3 linked regions of the Larkinella insperata genome follow. The protein of the gene in region 2 interacts with the protein of the main gene of each other region in a pairwise test. Links are inferred from orthologs where the notes say so. Each region holds a gene or a part of one and is shown on either strand. Other genes may lie near its edges. The genes, in order: OQ371_RS07270, OQ371_RS11100 and ung.

Region 1 (4,354 bases), 950 kb from region 2 along the record:
GCGAATCAGCTTGTATCCGTCCAAATCTAACATAAAAAGCCGATGTCGTAACACCGGCTTCTGTATCGTTAAACCCCGCGGGCGGTTTTTACAACCGAATGGTAGCGGGCAGGTATTTGGCAATCAGGTCTTCGTAATACGGTTTCAGCTCCGAAACAACCGGCGTTACCGGGCTTTTCGAATATAGATCGTACGGGTTGAATTTGTTCACCCACTTGAACATCTCGTGGTCATGCGCGTCCATCAGGTGATCGTAGGCATTCTCGCGGTGCTGCGCGTAGAACGAGTGGTACCGGATCATGTACAGCGCCGGTTCGGGCAGGTGATCCTTCGTAATGTGGTACAGATACTCGTCGTGGCCCCACGACATCGTCACGTTTTTCAAACCGCAATTGGGTTCGTAAATACCGTATTTGGTATTGAAATCCTTGTTGTTAGAATCTGGATTGGCGGCAAAAAACTCCGGGTATACAATCCGGTCGGAATGCGCGCAGCCCACCGGGAAGGTGTCACCCACTACAGCCCACTGCGGTTCACCGAACAGACACAGTACCTTGCCCATGTCGTGCAGAAAACCCGTCAGGACAAACCAGTCGGGGTGACCGTCGGCGCGGATGGCTTCGGCGGTTTGCAGCAGGTGTTGCAGTTGGTCCAGTTCAATATCCGGGTCGGAATCGTCGACCAGCGTATTGAGGAACTCCATGGCACCCCAAACCGGAATTTCTTTCTTGTCGAATTTCAGGAATTCCGCCCGCTTCTGCTGCACGAAATCGTAGGTCTGGTAGGTATGATTCAGCCGGTAAAACTCGCGCACCGTGTCACGGCCCGGATTTTCGTAATTGCGGTATTCTTCTTTCGCTTTATGTTCCGGTTCGGGATAGCGGACCAGCAGATCATCTTCCCATTGTTCCAGGCTGTTGAGGGGATTGCGTTCGGTTTCGGTGAATGCCATAGTAAGGTAGCTGTTAGTAAGCCAATTATAGGGTTGTAAAGATACGGATTCCCGTTAGGATTGCAAAAACCAGCTATTCGAAATAGCCAGTCAATTCGTCAGATTGTGCAACGCCCAGACATCGCCGGAAAGTTCGGCGGTGGACTTCAATACCGCCAGAACGTCGGCAAAGGGCCGGTGATTGTCAGCCAGGTTGGAGAACAGAACCACCAGCGTTTTCCGTTCCGGAATCCAGACCACGCAGTTGCTGAAACCGCACGTACTGCCCGAGTGAAATAACTCCTTGCCTCCGCCCTTTGTTTGGGTGAAGAACCACCCCAACCCGTAGAATGCGTCTGGTTGCCCCTCAAGGGGATGATGGACCCGCCCGAGTTGTTCCTGCAGATCAACCAGCTTGTTGGTAATCAAGGCATCGTTCCATTTTTTGTAATCCGCCAGGGACGTGTAAACGCAGCCGTCGCCCTTCGTACCGCTCGTCACGCTCTGGTCCGAGAACCGGATTTTACCGTCCTGGTCGCGGGCGTATCCCATCGCCCGGTCCGGAATGGGGCGGCCGGGTTCGTACAGCGTGGTCTGGTTCATGCCCAGCGGCTTGAAAATATTTTCGGTGATAAAGTCCAGATACGGCTTTTTCGCTACCTGCTCCACCACCTGGGTCAGCAGGCAGAACGCCGAATTGCTGTAGCGAAACCGGCGGCCCGGCTCAAAATACGTCGAGTCCTTCGGTTTCAGCAGCGCCAGCACCTCCGCGTCAAAAATCTGGTCTTTTCGGCCGGGCGGCAGCCCTGTTTCATAATCCAGAATACCGGAGGTGTGCGTCAGCAAATGCCGCAGTTTGACTTTCTGTCCAATCCGCGGATTGAAATCCGGAAAGAACGTGAGCAGGTTGTCATCGAAGGAAAGCTTTTTCTGCTTTTCCAGCAACAGAATACACAGGGCCGTAAATTGCTTGGACACCGACGCCATCCGAAAATTAGTCGTGGGCGTAATCGGCATTTTTGTTTCCCGGTTGGCCAGACCAACGCCCCGGTTGTAAACGGTTTTGCCATCGACCACCACCAGCAGCGCCCCACCGGGCTGATCGGCGGAAAAGTTGCGGTGCATCACCGCGTCAAGGGCGGCTGCGGTTTTCTGGGCCAGAACGGGTTGAACGGCGAGCCCCATGAGACACCCGAATGCAACGATTTTCATGCCGGAAATCTACAAAAAGATGCGGTAGAATTTTCAGGAAAACGTCCAGATCCGATCGGGCGTCAGGCAGCCATCCAGCGAAATATCGCCCCGGTATACGTCGTCAATCCGATCAACGGGACTGAACAGCGATAGTCCGATTTTCAGGCAGTCCGGGCGGCATTCGGACAAAAACCGGTCGTAGAAACCGCCCCCGTAACCCACACGGTTGCCGGTCTGGTCGAAGGCCAGCAACGGCACCAGAACCAGATCGAATGAGGAAGGATGGATAAGGGATGATGGATTGAGGGCAGGCTCAGGAATCCCGTAGCGGCTTTTTGTAAACTCGGTGGTGGGTGTGATGGGGTAATGCTCCAGCGTTCCGGCAGCTTGATCGGTCACGGGCGCGGCTACCTGAATTGGCGGAAAATCCTGCCAAAGCTTTCGAATGATCAGCCAGGTATCCACTTCCTGCTGACGCTCAATGGGCAGAAACGAGCTGATCACCGAAACCGCTCTTTGCCAGTGATTACCCTGCAAGACCGCGAAAAACAGGTCTGTAAGGGCTTCGCAACGGTTTTGCCAATCGGTCTTCAGCAATGCCCGGCGCTTCCGGCGGAACTCGTCCCGCAACTCGGCTTTGGTCATGCGTTTAGTCTTTCAACACCAGCATCTGGTAGTCCAGCGGGTCAAAAACCGTCAGTACTTTCTGGACAAACTGCGGGTCATTGAGCTGGAAATTGAGGTAATTTTCGGTGCGTTCCTGAACACCGCCGTTCGGAAACAACTTGTTTTTCAGGGTCATTAGCTGATTGAGGGTTGTTTCGTAGTTGCGTTCCTCGGTTCGCTTGAGCCGTTTCTCCAGGTGGTCAATGGTGTGCATCAACCGGGCCTGTTCGGCCAGTACGGCTCCTTCCAGCGATTTGTCCACCTTCACGGATTTGTTCAGGATTTCCGCAAAACACTGCTGCAGGCAGGCTTTCTGCTCGGAAAGATCCAGGGAGTTTTCGCTGATCCGCTCGATGTACGACCGGCGTAGCTTCACATCATCCCAGAACAATTCTTCGGGTAAAACGCCCAGCTTTTCCATTTTTTTGGCGCTGGCCGGGTTGACGTACAGGGCAAAATTGCGGGGCATCAGCAACGGGAACGGAATCTGAAAATGGTCAAAAATTCCTTTTAGTTGCAGCCAGTACGGCACTTCCGACGGTCCGCCGATATACGCCAGATTGGGCAGAATCACTTCCTGATAAACCGGCCGCAGCACCACGTTGGGGCTGAACCGTTCGGGGTGCTCATCGACCAGCGTTAGTATTTCCTCCTGCGAAAACCGCAGATCGGTATTTAAAACCTGATAAGAAACCGTTTCATCGTCCGCCGTTTCCCGCACAATCCGTTCGCGCAGTTGGTCGTTCAGGTAAAACAGATTGATTTCGCGGGGCGTAATCTGCGTTTTGTAGCCCAACGCTTCGAGTTGCCCGCTGGTTTCGGTCACCATTCCGCTGGTCGGCTGATGGAGCAGCTCGTCTTTGATGATCGGGGCAAAAAGCCGTTTCAGGTCCGCATCGTCAGCGTCCAGGCAAATCAGCCCTTCTTTCCCCAGCAGCTCGTTGACATACCAGCGCACAGCATCGGAAAGCGTATCGTGTTTCAGGTAAGCTTCTTCAAACAGAAACAGCTTCTCCGGCATCTGTTCGAAGATTTCTTTCAATTCTTTCGGGTTCATGCGCCCAACGGCCCCGCGCTGCTCCGTTTCCCAGGTGTAGCTTTTCCCAAACAGCGTAAAGTGATTGATCTCCGCGAAATCATGATCTTCAGAAGCCAGCCAGTAGATCGGCACAAACCGGTATTCGGGATACGTTTCGTTCAGCTTTTTGGCCAAGTTTACCGTCGTAATCCATTTGTAGATCACGTAGAGCGGCCCCGTAAAAATATTCAGTTGGTGGCCCGTGGTCACCGTAAAGGTGTTCGGCTGCGCCAGAACGGAAAAGTCCGGTTTGTCAGAAATGTTCTGGTACTGCCGTTCCAGCACCTCCACCAGCGTCCGGCGTTTTGCCTCATCGAATGACCGATTTTTAGCCTGCTCCGCAAACGCTTCCAGCGTCGGAAAGCGGTCGTAATAAGGTTGAAGAGCTTCTTTCTGAGAAATATAATCGAGGAATAGCGTCGAAAACTGGCCGGTAGCGGTTAGCGGAAGGTACTGACAGTCCATGAAAACAGGATTTTTGACTG
Region 2 (4,169 bases):
AAGCGACTCCGTTGAGTTACGCTCAAAATCCCAGAGGGTATGATCCAGATCGAAAAAAAGATGTTTATACATAAACTGCCAGGTGGGAGCCGTTGCGTCAAGCTGCTCTCCCTATTCAATACCGTTTAAGTTGGTAGAACGATGATACAAAACACCGCCGACTTTCCCATAACCGTTTGGATAAGTTTTTAGGACTTTACTCATCCTGAAGCCGATCGTTTTCGTATATTGAATACATCCCCTGGAGAAAGGCTGCATGTCGGAAGAGTTCTGTATCCGATTTTTTCTGAAAGATTTGTAAACGATTCGAACCCTTTTGTACGTTTGGGGGTCTATTTGTAACCGGCAAAGAAAAAGTACAAAGTAATCTTTAAATAAGGCTCAAATCATAAAGTTGCCGAAAAGTGGCTGTTTTTTTACGATTCGCCTAATAAAGTACAATATTTTGACCGATTATTATGAAAATAATTCTTCCGGGTATTGCAAAGTACAATGAAAATATTTTACTTTGAGATAAATAATCAGATCATTCACTAAAAATCCCAACGCTCACACACTATCGATACAACGCTCTACGTTACCTAACTGATTACTGAAAAATGGACAAATTGCAGGTTAGCGACAGTGAGCTTATATCCCTGTACATCCGCGGTAGTGAAAAAGCCTTCGAGAAGTTGGTTCAGCGCCATAAATCGAAAGTTTATACCACGATTTATCTGATTGTAAAAGACCAGTACGTTGCCGAAGATTTAATGCAGGACACCTTTATCAAGGCCGTCGAAACCCTTAAATCTGGTAAGTACAACGAAGAGGGGAAATTTTTACCCTGGATTATTCGGATCGCTCACAACCTGGCTATTGATTTTTTTAGGAAGGAAAAACGCTACCCCAATGTAGTGTTTGAAGATGGTAGTAATGTGTTTAACACGCTGGAATTTGCCGAAGATTCAATTGAGTCGGTGCAGATCAAGCAGGAGACACATGAACATCTGCGTGAGCTGATTCAACGGCTGCCCGAGCAGCAACGTCAGGTTCTGATTATGCGGCATTACGAGGAAATGAGTTTCCAAGAAATTGCCGATGCAACCGGAGTCAGTATCAATACGGCATTGGGGAGAATGCGTTATGCTTTAATCAATTTGCGAAAGCAACTAAGCAAACGTTCCCCATACTATGATACAAATCTTTACCAACGATGACGTGATCCGGTACGTCTATGAGGAGACTTCCGCAGAGGAAAATCTGTTGATTGAAGACGCCCTGATGGCCGAACCGGAATTAATGAGTTTCTACCTGGATACGCTGGAGGTTAAGTGTTTGATGAACAAAATCGAACGCACTCCGTCGGACGCCACGATTCAAAATATCCTGAATTTTTCAAGGAATTACTCGCCAAACCCGTCTGCCTGATTTACGGCCTGACGGGTTTTTATTTCTCCGCTCAACTCGATTTTCTCTGCTTGACTCTGCGAAACTAATGCAAAACTATTTCGCAACGTAAAGCGGAGGTAACTGAGTTGAGCGGAGTGAGTAGTTGTTTTATTCTATGCAAAAGAAAGAGCGCTTTCGCCTGTTTCTCGATTACTTCATTACGAACTTTCCGGAACCAAAGACTGAACTCCACTACGGCAATCCGTATGAATTACTGGTCGCGGTTATCTTATCGGCCCAATGCACCGATAAGCGGATTAATCAGGTGACTCCCAAATTATTCGAGCGGTTTCCCGACCCCGAATCACTCGCAGCTGCGTCGGTTGAGGAGGTTTTTGGCTACATCCGGAGCGTGTCCTATCCGAACAACAAAGCCAAGCACTTAGTCGGTATGGCGAAGGTGCTGACCGAACAGTTTGGTTCGGAAGTCCCGGCAAAAGTGGAAGAGTTGCAGAAAATGCCGGGGGTTGGCCGCAAAACTGCCCACGTTATTACGTCCCTGATTTTTAACCAACCGACAATGGCCGTTGATACGCACGTTTTTCGTGTGTCGCACCGACTGGGGCTGGTTCCTATAACTGCCACCACACCTTTGGCCGTTGAGAAAGCCCTGATGCCTTACATCCCGAAGGAGTACGTTCCCAAGGCGCACCACTGGCTGATTCTGCACGGACGGTACGTGTGCATTGCCCGCACTCCAAAGTGTGCCGAATGCGCCCTGTCGCACTTCTGCAAGTATTACGAGAGTCTTGAACGGGGGCTACGCCGGGTCAAAGGCGAACCATCCTAGACCGGAATTATGCGGAAGGATTAACCTAGATGTGTCACCGCCGTGGCTGGCCTCCTGGCTAATCCTTCATTTTTTGAACGACGCGATTAGAACTGTTCCAGTCCGGCAAAGAAAAAGTCGCTTTCAATTTTAGCGTTCTCGTCCGAGTCCGAACCGTGAATGGCGTTTGCTTCCATTGACTTGGCAAACTGCTTCCGGATGGTGCCCTCCTCGGCCTGAGCGGGGTTGGTGGCGCCGATCAGCTTGCGGAAATCCGCCACGGCATTGTCTTTCTCCAGAATCATGGGAACAATGGGTCCCGACGACATGTACGTTGTCAAGCCGTCGTAGAAAGGACGCTCCTGGTGTACGGCGTAGAACTGCCCGGCGCGTTCTTTGGTCAGATGAACTTTCTTGATGGCAACGATTCGAAAACCGGCTTCTTCAATGATTTTAATGATTGCGCCGGAATGGCCCTCTGCTACCGCATCGGGCTTAATCATCGTGAACGTACGGTTGGTCGTCATGAGGAAGTGAGCCAAAATATTATTTGGCTTCAAAGGTATAAAGATTAGATAACAATTCTTCGTAATTTTGTGAATTGATACTTGCCCGCTCCTGCGGGATGATTTGTAAATGCAAGACTTCGACGCCATTCGTGATTTAATTGAGAAGCCCCAGACGGTGCTGATTACGACCCACCTCAACCCCGATGCCGATGCCATGGGTTCGTCGCTGGGTCTGGCGGGCTATCTGAAAAAGCGGAACCACCGGGTAACGGTTGTTGCCCCCACCGAATACCCCGATAATCTATACTGGCTCGGCGGAAACAACGAAGTCATTGTATTTGAGGAGAAAAAGCGGGTTGAGATAACGCAACTGTTTGAGCAGGCCGACGTTATTTTTTGCCTTGACTTTTCGGTTTTGAATCGCATCCGTGATCTGGAGCCACTGGTACGGCAGTCGCGCGCCAAAAAAGTGATGATTGATCACCACCTGGAACCCGAATCGTTTGCCGATTTTACGTATTGGGATACCTCGGCTGCGGCCACGGCCCAGCTGATTTTCCGGCTGATCGACCAGATGGGCGACAAGGCCCTCATCGATGTGCCAATCGCCGAATGCCTGTACGCCGGTATCATGACCGATACGGGGTCGTTCCGGCACGCCAGCACCACGGGCGATGTGCACCGCGTCGTGGCTGATCTCATCGATGTTGGCATTGAAGTCAGCCCCATTCATCGCCGGATCTATGACAATGTTTCGCTGGACAAACTCCGCTTTACCGGCTACGCGCTTTCGGAGAAGCTGGTGGTTCTGCCGGAATACCGCTTTGCCTACATCACCATTACCGACGCGGAACTCAAACGGTTCCGGTCGAAAATGGGCGATACGGAGGGGCTGGTGAACCAGGCACTGGCCGTGGAGGGCGTCGTTATGGCGGCCATTCTGATTGACCGGGGGGATGAAGTGAAAATGTCATTCCGGTCGCTGGGCGATTTTTCGGTGCGTGATCTGGCCAGCCAGCATTTCAACGGCGGAGGCCACAGAAATGCCGCCGGGGGCCGAACCACCCTGACCTTGCAGGAAACCGAAGAAAAACTGTTAAATGTGTTACCCGCTTATCAGGAACAACTCTTAGAATCCGTTTAATTTAAAACACTATACTGTTTGTGGTGTGTAGTTAACCACAAATTCTAACCAAAAACTACGAACTACAAACTCAAATTTCATGAATCTCAAATCCATTGGTACACTTTCTCTGCTGGTAGCGGCTCTGGCTTCCTGCGACAACAACCGGGTGCAAGTAACCGAAAACGGCCTGAAGTACAAGTTTCACGAAGATGTTGAAGACACGCGCAAGGCAAAAGTCGGCGACGTGATGACATTTAATATTACGGTTAAAAACAGCAAGGACTCGACGCTCGGCAGTAGCTACACCACCGGCTCGCCCGTAAAACAACCCCTG
Region 3 (4,208 bases), 2.1 Mb from region 2 along the record:
CTCCATGACCGAGGTGCACCATACCGAAAAGAAAGACGCGCCGAGCGGCACGGCTATTACGCTGGCCGAAGGAATCATCGAAGAACTCCCCACCAAAAAACGCTGGAGTGAGAACACCGCCGAACAACCGGATGCCGTTGCTATTGAATCCCTGCGCGAGGGGACGGTGCCGGGAACGCACGTGGTTCGTTACGATTCCGAAGTCGATACCATTGAAATCAAGCACGTAGCCCACAGCCGCCAGGGGTTTGCCCTGGGAGCCGTTATTGCCGGTGAATGGCTGGCCGGACGCCAGGGCATTTTTGGCATGGATGACCTGCTGGGTGAAAACGTTACCGTCTAAATCAATCAACTACCAAACGCCGAGCAATAAATAAGGAATTGGAGATAATCGATTGAGAATCGGTTCGTTATTCAGTATTCATTGTTCATTATTTTCAACAGTATGTCAGTCGTTAAAAATCAGGAAACCGCCCCCCGGCGCAGCGCCAAGAACAAATCGCCGTTCCGCGAGTGGGTCGATTCCATTGTGTTTGCGGTGGTGGCCGCTACGCTGATCCGGTGGCTGTTTATGGAAGCGTTTACCATTCCGACGCCTTCGATGGAAAAGAGCCTGCTGGTGGGCGACTTCCTGTTTGTCAGCAAACTCCACTACGGAACCCGGACGCCCAAAACGCCCTTGCAGGTGCCGTTGACCCACCAAAAAATCTGGGGAACCGAAATACCGTCGTATCTGGACTGGATTCAGTTGCCGCAATACCGTCTGCCGGGCTTCTCGTCGGTCAAGCAGGGCGATGTTGTGGTGTTCAATTATCCTCCCGAAGACTACCCCACCGATCTGAAAACCAACTACATCAAACGCTGCATTGGCGTGCCGGGCGATGTGCTGGAAATTCGCGACCGCAAGGTTATCGTAAACGGAAAGGACTTTCCGGACCCGGTGAAATCGGAAACGGAATACTTCCTGAAAACCAATTCCGTCATCAGCGCGAAGGTTTTCAAACGGTATGACATCACGGATTACGAGCAGAGCACCGAAACCTACAACGACACCATTGCCGCCAACGACGCGTCGGGCTACCGGATTCATACCACGCCGGAAACCGCGGCTTTGCTGAAGCAGCAGGAGTTTGTGCAGGGAATTGAGGTGATCAAAACGCCGAAGGGCTCCGTCAACCCGTTCCAGCCCGTTTACCCGCAGTCGCCCCTGTTCCCCTGGAACGTAGACAACTACGGCCCCATTACCGTCCCGAAAGAAGGGGTGACCATTCCGCTCGACGAAAAGAACATCGCGCTCTACGGACCGGTGATCCAGAAATACGAAGACAACGACAAAGTGGAAATTGCCGAAAAATCAATCAAAATTGACGGCAAGCCCATCACCTCGTATACGTTCAAGCAGGATTATTATTTCATGATGGGCGACAACCGCCACAACTCCGCCGACTCGCGGTACTGGGGTTTTGTGCCCGCCGATCACATCGTTGGAAAAGCGGTTTTCATCTGGATGTCAATTGATCCGAACCCGGAAAGCGTCCTGAACAAAATTCGCTGGAACCGCCTGTTCCGGATTATTGACTAACCGGGCTACCGCTTCCAGTCAGTGCCCACCAACGGAAACACGGACTGGAAGCCGGTGGGCAATTACCATTCGATTTCCTGCAGACCTTTGCTTTTCAGAAAGGCGTTCGTCTGGCCGAAGTGTTTGTTGCCGAACCAGCCGCCGTGTTGCGCAGCCATCGGCGACGGGTGTTTGGCTTTCAGAACCAAGTGTTTACTGGCGTCAATAATGGCGCCTTTTTTTTGCGCGTAAGCGCCCCAAAGCAGAAAGACCAGGTTTTCTTTTTCGTCGGACAGGTGCTGAATGGCCGCATCCGTAAACGTCTCCCAGCCCTTGTTCTGATGCGAGCCGGCCTGGCTGGCCCGAACCGTCAGGGTCGCATTGAGCAGCAGAACCCCCTGAACCGCCCAGCGTTCCAGGTTACCGGATTTGGGGATGGGCGTGCCCAGGTCGTCCTTGATTTCTTTAAAAATATTAACCAGCGAAGGCGGTTTGGTAATGCCATCGTTGACCGAAAACGCCAAGCCATTGGCCTGGCCTTCACCGTGGTACGGGTCCTGCCCCAGAATGACAACCTTCGTCTGGTCGAACGGGCATTTGTCGAACGCGTTAAAAATCAGCTTGCCCGGTGGGTAGCAACGCTGCGTGCTGTATTCGAGCCGAACAAACTCGACCAGTTTCGGAAAATACGACTTCTCAAATTCGTCGTGCAGCCGCTGCTGCCAGGAGGGTTCAATAACGACCTTCATGCAAATGGAGTTGGGGTACCGGTTTATGGTAACAAGAATAACCTGCGCCGGGCCGGCTTGGTGCTGCGGCAAAACTGCGCAAACCTAAAATTATTTTCGGACCGTACTGGAATTATAAACTCTTAAATTTTATTTTCGTTTTAAGGTTGTCAAACAACAGGCTATTCGAATGATATCGGCAGTTACCGACGGCGTCAAGGTCAGTGTTGTGACCGAATACCAGCCGGAATATTCCAGTCCCTCGCAGGCGCATTTTGTGTTTACCTACCGGATCACCATTGAAAACAACAGCAATGCAACGATCCAGTTACTACGACGCCATTGGGTCATTTACGACGCTCATGGTTCGGCGCGGGAGGGGGAAGGTGCGGGCGTGGTAGGGCAGCAGCCTATTCTGGAACCCGGCGAAACCCACGAGTACGTTTCAGGCTGTAACCTGCGTTCGAGTTTGGGCAAAATGGGCGGAACCTATCTGATGGAGCGGGTGGTGGACGGGAAGCAATTCCGGGTCACTATTCCCGAGTTTACGATGGTGGTTCCGTACCGGTTGAATTAATTTTTCTGTAAAAGTCCGCCAGCGCGGTTTTCATTGTTTGATTCGAGCTTATCTAAAATTTCTTCTCAAGGCCCGCGGTGCGCATTCCCTGCATTCGCCTTTCGTTTTTGATCTTTACACCAACCTCATTCGATCCGATAATCCGCAAGAACCTGCGTTTGGGCCGATTCGTGCCCTGCAGAACGAATTGCTGCGGGAGACCCGGACCATCCAGATCACGGATTTTGGGGCGGGGTCCCGCATCAACAGCTCCCGCGAACGCGCCATTCGGGACATTGCCAAAAATTCGCAGAAGCCGGCGCGGTTCGGCCGTCTGATGTACCGGTTGATTCAACGGTTTGGCTCCCAAACGATCGTTGATCTGGGAACTTCGCTCGGCATCACCACGCTGTACGAAGCCGCTGCCGCCCCGACGGCCCAACTCTTGACGTTTGAAGGCTGCCCCCAGACCGCAGCCGTGGCAGCCGCCAATTTCCGGAAGCTGAACCGCCAGCATATCGAGATTGTAACGGGTAACCTGGACGAAACGCTGGCTGAGCGCTTGAAAACCGTCCCTTCCATCGATTTTGCATTTTTTGACGCCAACCACCGCTACGAACCGACCGTACAGTATTTTAAGACCTGTCTTTTGAAGGCCCATCATGAATCCTGTTTTATTTTTGACGATATTCACTGGTCGGATGAAATGGAGCAAGCCTGGGAAACGATCAAAGCAGACCCGGCCGTGACGGTTTCCATTGATCTGTTTTACATTGGCCTGGTGTTTTTCCGGCCCCAGCAACCCAAGCAGGATTTTATTCTAAAGTTTTGATTCGGAGTTTCTTATAAAAATAATCCGGCCATTATACACGTTGTCGGTATAACGGCAAAGCGTCCTATCGATCATACAACCGATTCATGAGCCATTTCTTTCGTCCTATTCGCCTGACTATATTGGGGGCGCTGGGTGTGGGTTTGCTGGTAGCTTCCTGCCAGAAATCCGATGATACACCCCAAGAGCAGCCCACGCCGGTCGCCAGTAGCTTTGAGCAGTTGCAGCGCCGGATTTTGACCCCCACCTGCGCCACGTCCGGTTGTCATTCCTCCGAATCGGATGCCCTGTTTAGCCAGCACCGGCTGGTACTGGCCGCGGGAGTTGCCTACAAAAATCTGGTGGGTGTTGCTCCGACCAACAGTACCGCCAAAGCCAACGGGTTGCTGCGCGTAAAGCCGTTTGCGTCGCAGGAAAGCCTGCTGTACCACAAACTCAATGCGGCCGCCGACCACCACAGCGGAGCTAATTATGGCAACCCTATGCCGTTGGGCGGGGAGTTGTTAACCGTCGGACAGATTGAATTCGTTC

What was found.
Region 1: the proteins of OQ371_RS11100 (region 2) and OQ371_RS07270 interact in binary tests that used the Escherichia coli proteins (3 or more experiments, as listed by UniProt). The link is inferred for Larkinella insperata from one-to-one orthologs.
Region 3: the proteins of OQ371_RS11100 (region 2) and ung interact in binary tests that used the Escherichia coli proteins (3 or more experiments, as listed by UniProt). The link is inferred for Larkinella insperata from one-to-one orthologs.

The regions. Positions count from the first base shown.
Region 1 is NZ_CP110973.1:1,789,279-1,793,632, forward strand. What follows is about bases 974-3,946. They hold OQ371_RS07270 (5-formyltetrahydrofolate cyclo-ligase), read right to left. Parts: upstream 2,771-3,946; coding sequence 2,177-2,770; downstream 974-2,176. Other genes in these bases: OQ371_RS07265 (serine hydrolase domain-containing protein), read right to left, coding at 1,043-2,143; bshC (bacillithiol biosynthesis cysteine-adding enzyme BshC), read right to left, coding at 2,775-3,946. In the rest of the region: OQ371_RS07260 (inositol oxygenase family protein), read right to left, coding at 89-952; more of bshC, read right to left, coding at 3,947-4,334. UniProt on the Escherichia coli protein: Involved in the removal of 5-formyltetrahydrofolate.
Region 2 is NZ_CP110973.1:2,739,735-2,743,903, reverse strand. The notes cover bases 1,018-3,805. They hold OQ371_RS11100 (nucleoside-diphosphate kinase), read right to left. Parts: upstream 2,728-3,805; coding sequence 2,308-2,727; downstream 1,018-2,307. Other genes in these bases: OQ371_RS11095 (DHH family phosphoesterase), read left to right, coding at 2,837-3,805; nth (endonuclease III), read left to right, coding at 1,547-2,221; OQ371_RS11110 (hypothetical protein), read left to right, coding at 1,174-1,410; OQ371_RS11115 (RNA polymerase sigma factor), read left to right, coding at 1,018-1,199. Also shown: OQ371_RS11120 (YjjG family noncanonical pyrimidine nucleotidase), read right to left, coding at 1-72; more of OQ371_RS11115, read left to right, coding at 600-1,017; more of OQ371_RS11095, read left to right, coding at 3,806-3,853; OQ371_RS11090 (FKBP-type peptidyl-prolyl cis-trans isomerase), read left to right, coding at 3,933-4,169. UniProt on the Escherichia coli protein: Major role in the synthesis of nucleoside triphosphates other than ATP. The ATP gamma phosphate is transferred to the NDP beta phosphate via a ping-pong mechanism, using a phosphorylated active-site intermediate.
Region 3 is NZ_CP110973.1:4,829,815-4,834,022, forward strand. The notes cover bases 478-3,304. They hold ung (uracil-DNA glycosylase), read right to left. Parts: upstream 2,311-3,304; coding sequence 1,645-2,310; downstream 478-1,644. Other genes in these bases: lepB (signal peptidase I), read left to right, coding at 478-1,582; apaG (Co2+/Mg2+ efflux facilitator ApaG/CorD), read left to right, coding at 2,480-2,866; OQ371_RS19640 (O-methyltransferase), read left to right, coding at 2,904-3,304. In the rest of the region: dapB (4-hydroxy-tetrahydrodipicolinate reductase), read left to right, coding at 1-343; more of lepB, read left to right, coding at 446-477; more of OQ371_RS19640, read left to right, coding at 3,305-3,677; OQ371_RS19645 (monooxygenase), read left to right, coding at 3,764-4,208. UniProt on the Escherichia coli protein: Excises uracil residues from the DNA which can arise as a result of misincorporation of dUMP residues by DNA polymerase or due to deamination of cytosine.